Linked DNA regions of Cytobacillus luteolus. The main gene of each other region encodes a partner of the protein of the gene in region 2 in a complex. Links are inferred from orthologs where the notes say so. Each region holds a gene or a part of one and is shown on either strand. Other genes may lie near its edges.

Region 1 (3,037 bases), on a different replicon or contig from region 2:
AAATATGGAGCACCCATTAAGTGCAACTATTGTAGCAGCCGTTTTAACTGGTAGTGGTGGAGGCATAATTCGTGACCTTCTCGCCGGAAGAAAACCACTTGTTTTACGTTCTGAAATATATGGGGTTTGGGCCATTTTGGCTGGTTTGGCAGTTGGACTTGGTTTTGCAAGTTCACCATTTGAACTTTACTCATTATTTATTATTATTGTTGTTCTTAGGGTATTATCTTTCACGTATAACTGGAAACTACCACACAAACCAATGAAACCTTCAAGATCATTTCTACACTTTTAAGAGGCTGCTAAGCAGCCTCTTTTTTTAAGTAAGTTTAGTCTTTAAGAATTAAGTCCTGATTCTTTATTGTCATTAATTCCTCGCGTTCTTCTGACTCGCTTAGTAAAAGCCTCATCGCTTGGGCTCGAATTGATTTTTCGATAATATTTCGTACATATCGTCCATTACTGAATGATGAGGTCCCAGGACTATCTTGTTTGATTGAATATAAATGATCTCTAAACTTCCATTCTGCCTCTTTACTAAACACATACTCTCGCTCTACTAGCATCCTAGAGGCAATATCCATTAACTGATCAACGGTATAGTCTGGAAAATCAACAACAAGTGGAAATCTAGAGTATAAGCCCGGATTTAATGACAGGAAGTGATTCATCTCTTTAGAATAACCGGCAAGAATCAGCACAAAATCATGCTGTTTATCCTCCATATGCTTTACTAAAGTATCTATCGCTTCCTTTCCGAAATCCTTCTCTCCACCTCTAGCTAAGGAATAAGCTTCGTCTATGAACAAGATACCACCTAATGCCTTCTTAATTAAATCACGGGTCTTTTGAGCTGTATGGCCAATATATTCACCAACTAAGTCAGCACGTTCAGCCTCAATCAAATGACCTTTTGATAAAACATTCATTTGAAAAAAGAGCTTTCCTAGGAGTCTAGCTACAGTTGTCTTACCAGTACCAGGATTACCTTTAAACATCATATGAAGCGCTTGTTTCCCAGGTTTTAACCCCTGTTCTTCACGTTTTTTATTAATATAAATCCATGCATAGACTTCCTTTACAACACGCTTAATTTCATCCATTCCAACAAGCGCATTCATTTCATCTTCGATCTCTTTAAGAGCCGCATGTTTTACATGAGACCTCTTAGGGACGGGTTCCGGGGAAGAGGGATTAACAACTTTCAATTTTTTCTTTTGGCCATTTAAAATTACATTTATTTGTCCATTATTTTTCATTGTTATTGGTTGATCCAAAAGCTCTCACCTCTCAGTCTTTACCATTATACGTATAGCTTATAAAATTGTGACAAATGCCTATGTTTCGGCTGGTCACCATTTTAGTAAAGTGATGTAAATTCCATAGATTGTAGGTTAGGCAAGAAAACTAGGTTTACAGTCTGTCTTTTTCTATCAAAATTCTTCAAAATCTTTACTTTTTCCATGTCGAAATCAGACTTCTTGTCTAATTTTGCGCTTTCCCAAGAAATATTTTCCTCTTACAACATATAGAGTTTTTATGAGATTTATGAGAGGTTCTTACTAAAAAAAATAAAAAAGCAGCCTTTAAGGAGAAAAGGCCACTTTTAAGGGAATCATTTATTCAAGTTCTAATTGAATATTCTTTTGTGGTGAAAATGTGGAAATAGCATGCTTATAAATTAACTGCTGTTTACCCTCTGTTTCGAGCAATACCGTAAAATTGTCAAATCCCTTAATCAAACCACGTAGTTGAAACCCGTTTAAAAGAAATACTGTTACAAATGTATTATCTTTTCGAAGCTGATTTAAAAATTGGTCTTGAATATTGATTGCTTGTTTCATGAATTCGTCCTCCTCTATTCTCTATATTGATTAGTATTCGATTAAATTCTTAGCTTTCCTGCTATATATTTGAAAATTTCATTTATCTTTTCATCAAGCATTGAACTTCCAACACCTGTCATATCGAACCATTGAACATCCATCTTATTTCTAAACCATGTTAATTGCCTTTTGGCGTAACGCCTAGAATTTTGCTTCAATTGCTCAATAGATTCCTCCAAGCTACTTTTCCCATCAATATATTGATAAATTTCCTTATAACCAATTGCTTGGATTGATTGGCAATCTTTAAAGCCTCTCTCATAAAGAGACGTTACTTCTCGAAGTAATCCCATATTCATCATTTCATCTACTCGAAAATTTATTCGTTCATAGAGGATGTTTCGGTCCATCGTTAATCCTATGAGGGCTGTATCGTAGATCAACTCCCCTTCCTGCGTTTCTTGAGTTTCAGAAGCAGTTTTTCCAGAACTATGATACACTTCCAATGCTCTAATCACCCTACGGACATTGTTTGGATGAATCTTGTCAGCACTTTGTGGGTCAACCTGTTTCAAAAGATTATGTACAACTTCAATACCTTCTGTTAGGGCCATTTGCTCTAAACTTTTTCGGTAATTGTCATCTGAAGGTGATTCTGAAAACTTATAATCATAAATAACGGATTGAATATATAGGCCTGTTCCCCCCACGATCATAGGAAGTTTTCCTCGAGAGGTAATCTCCGTAATTAGATTTCTAACTAACTGTTGAAATTCTGCAACAGAAAAGTCTTCATCCGGTTCTTTTATATTTATTAGATGGTGTGGAATTCCTTCCATTTCTGCACTTGAAATTTTAGCTGTTCCTATATCCATCTCTTTATATATCTGCATTGAATCTCCACTAATGATTTCAGCATTTAGTATTTTTGCTAATTCTATGCTTAGCTTTGTTTTACCAACAGCTGTTGGACCAATCAGCACCACAAGCTTTTCTCTCTTTTTCTCTCCCAATAACCATCACTACTTTCAATTAAAAGGTAGTCTAGCGATAGTAAACGCTCTATAATGGCGAACACCAAACTAGTATATCCATTTTATTTCAAAAAATATCAGATATTTAATAAAAAAGTGAAAAACGATAATGTTTTTCACTTTTACATAACACGTTTAAATAATTTCTCCATCTCATAAGTCGTAAAATGAATGATA
Region 2 (3,237 bases):
ATATTCGCACCATTTGAATACCCGATAGCAACAATGTTATTTCGGTCAAATTCATATTTAGTAGCTGCGTCATCTAAGAAAGAGTTCAATTCCTTTGTACGTTCAATTAGGTCTTGCTCATCAAATACACCTTCAGCTAGTCTTCGAAAAAATCGAGGCATGCCGTTTTCTAGAACATTTCCTCTTACACTTAATATAGAAGCAGTAGGATCTATCATTCCAGCTAAAGGTAGTAAATCATTTTCATTACCACCTGTTCCGTGTAGTAATAATAATGTTGGTTTATTCATGTCCTGGCCTTTTTCAAAAATATGCTTCACCTTTTTTCCTCCTTCTAGTTGCTATCATAAAATTGGTTACTTGTTTTCCTGTAAGCCTACTTTTTTCAATAGTGTAATCATTGTTTCTTTTTCTTCATTCGTAAGCCCAGAGAAGATTTTATGGACTTCTGCTTGGTGATTAGGAAAAATTTCTTCCATTAGCTTTTTACCTTCCTCGGTGATGGAAGCATAAATAACTCTGCGGTCTTTTGGACAAGAAACACGTTGTAGTAGTTTTTTGTTCTCCAGTTTATCAACTACATACGTGATGCTTCCGCTAGCAAGTAATACCTTTTTACCAATATGTTGAATGGGTTGATCTCCCTTGTGAAATAACAATTCTAATACTGCAAACTCAGTTGGGTTTAATCCATATGTTTTAATATCCTGTTCGACTAAGTCTGCAACCGTTCTGTTCGAACGAGCTAACACTATAAACAATTTTAACGAAAGACTAGAGTCGTTTAAATTTGGTTGATTTTGATTCATTCTTACCAATCCTTTATCTTGAATTCGAGATAATATTAGTATAGCTCATTTTCTACTATCAATTCAACCTTTTAGAATATACCCAGTAGTTTTTTCTTCTAAACAACGAAAAATAGAACTAGCATTTATGCTAGCCCTAGAATTATTAATCGGTTTAATATGGATCTGAAGGGTGTCCCATTTCTTCAGCTTGTTTAACTGCCTCATCCATTTTATTCTCTGAATTATTTCCTGCCATTTTCAAACCTTCTGCAACTCTTCTACCATATTCTTCGTCGCACTGAGTGAATATATCTACCATACGATCTTGAATTTCTTTACGACAAACAGATAGTGCACCTACAAGATTCGAGATGAGTTCGTCACGCTCCCAATCGTTAAATCTTCTGTATGTTTCACCAGCTTGTCCGAAATTGTTTTCACGCGATATCTTCTCTCTTTTTAAATTGCCTTCTACATATGGCTCATGCTCTTTTCCTGGATTCTTAGCTTCTTTCAGTCCCCCGATAAGAGATGGCTCATAATTAACATGCGGGTTCTGATCTTTTCCAAAGTCTGTACGATAATCCATCTGACCACCGGACTGATTTGTTGCCACATGTTTTTTCGGTTTGTTAATCGGCAATTGTAAGTAGTTAGAACCGACACGGTAACGCTGTGTATCTGAATAGGAGAATGTTCTTCCTTGAAGTAGTTTATCATCAGAGAAATCCAGTCCGTCAACAAGTACACCCGTACCGAAAGCAACCTGCTCTACTTCTGCAAAGTAGTTCTCAGGGTTTTTATTTAAGACCATTTTTCCAACTTTATGCCATGGATATTGATCTTTATACCATAGCTTAGTTGGGTCAAGTGGATCAAAGTCCAGTTCAGGATGTTCGCCATCCTCCATGATTTGAACATAAAGCTCCCATTCAGGATAGTCTCCTTTTTCAATTGCCTCATATAAATCCTGAGTGGCATGATTAAAGTTCATACTTTGCAATTTATCTGCATCTTTTTGGGCTAGATTTTTAATACCTTGAACAGGTTCCCAATGATATTTTACAAGGACTCCTTTTCCTTCTTCATTGACCCATTTATAAGCATGTACTCCCGAACCTTGCATTTCTCGATAATTAGCAGGAATACCCCATGGTGAAAATAAGAAAGTAACCATATGGGCAGATTCTGGTGTTTGGCACAAAAAGTCAAACATTCTTTCTGGATCTGATAGGTTCGTAACTGGGTCCGGCTTAAATGAATGAACCATATCCGGAAACTTTAATGGATCACGGATAAAGAATATCTTCAAGTTATTTCCAACTAAATCCCAGTTTCCGTCTTCAGTATAAAACTTAACGGCAAATCCTCTGGGGTCACGTAATGTTTCTGGTGAATGTCCTCCATGTACAACGGTTGAAAAACGTACAAATACTGGAGTTTGTACTTCTGTATTAGTAAATACTTTCGCTCTTGTATAGTTAGAAATAGGTTCCCCGTTAACTGTTCCGTAAGATTCAAAATAGCCATGTGCTCCGGCTCCACGAGCATGTACTACACGTTCAGGAATTCTTTCACGGTCAAAATGGCTGATTTTTTCAAGAAAATCATAGTTCTCTAAAGTAGTAGGACCACGATTCCCAACAGTTCTTACATTTTGATTATCAGTTACTGGATGGCCTTGACGGTTAGTTAAAATATCTTCTGATTGGTTGTGTTCATTTTGCTCATTCATGGGTTCATCTCCTTGAAAATGTACTACTTATCTACGCTACCAATATAGCCATATAAAATTTCAAAAATACCTTTTAAAGGAAAACTTTTGACCTAAATGACGAATAGTATCGTAGTAGAATGACAAACAATAGTGTTGTGAAAATAAAATAGGAAGGGAGATAAAATGAAACGTTCAAAGTACATTACAATACTCACTGTATTCCTCTTACTAATCACTTTACTTCCTACAAAGAGTCACGCTATTGCCGCAAAAGGTGCCATCTTAATGGAACAGCACTCAGGACGGGTTTTATATGAAAAAAATGCACATGCCCCACTAAGAATCGCAAGCATAACTAAAATAATGACAGCCATTCTAGCTATTGAGTCAGGTAAGCTGGATGACACTGTAAAGGTAAGCAATAAAGCCATACATACAGAAGGCTCCTCTCTTTATCTTCAACCTAATGAAAAAATGAAGTTAATCGATTTAACGTATGGACTTATGCTTCGTTCAGGAAACGATGCAGCAGTTGCTATCGCTGAACATGTTGGGGGAAGTTTAGACGAATTTGTGGATATGATGAACAAAAAAGCAAAGGAAATCGGTATGAAAAACACGGTTTTCGCAAATCCACACGGGCTTGATGATCATGAAAATCACTACTCATCTGCGTATGATATGGCTTTGTTAACTCGATATGCAATGAAGAATGAAACGTATGCAAAG

What was found.
Region 1: the proteins of J2Z26_RS01280 (region 2) and hfq are in contact, whole or in part, in a crystal structure (PDB 3VU3), measured with the Escherichia coli proteins. The link is inferred for Cytobacillus luteolus from one-to-one orthologs.

Annotation. Positions count from the first base shown.
Region 1 is NZ_JAGGKM010000002.1:242,163-245,199, forward strand. Bases 233-3,037 are described here. They hold hfq (RNA chaperone Hfq), read right to left. Parts: upstream 1,845-3,037; coding sequence 1,620-1,844; downstream 233-1,619. Other genes in these bases: J2Z26_RS06050 (trimeric intracellular cation channel family protein), read left to right, coding at 233-295; spoVK (stage V sporulation protein K), read right to left, coding at 330-1,259; miaA (tRNA (adenosine(37)-N6)-dimethylallyltransferase MiaA), read right to left, coding at 1,886-2,839; mutL (DNA mismatch repair endonuclease MutL), read right to left, coding at 2,983-3,037. Also shown: more of J2Z26_RS06050, read left to right, coding at 1-232. UniProt on the Escherichia coli protein: RNA chaperone that binds small regulatory RNA (sRNAs) and mRNAs to facilitate mRNA translational regulation in response to envelope stress, environmental stress and changes in metabolite concentrations.
Region 2 is NZ_JAGGKM010000001.1:241,196-244,432, reverse strand. The notes cover bases 246-3,129. They hold J2Z26_RS01280 (catalase), read right to left. Parts: upstream 2,527-3,129; coding sequence 964-2,526; downstream 246-963. Other genes in these bases: J2Z26_RS01275 (D-alanyl-D-alanine carboxypeptidase family protein), read left to right, coding at 2,692-3,129; J2Z26_RS01285 (MarR family winged helix-turn-helix transcriptional regulator), read right to left, coding at 357-809; J2Z26_RS01290 (alpha/beta hydrolase), read right to left, coding at 246-320. Outside these bases: more of J2Z26_RS01290, read right to left, coding at 1-245; more of J2Z26_RS01275, read left to right, coding at 3,130-3,237.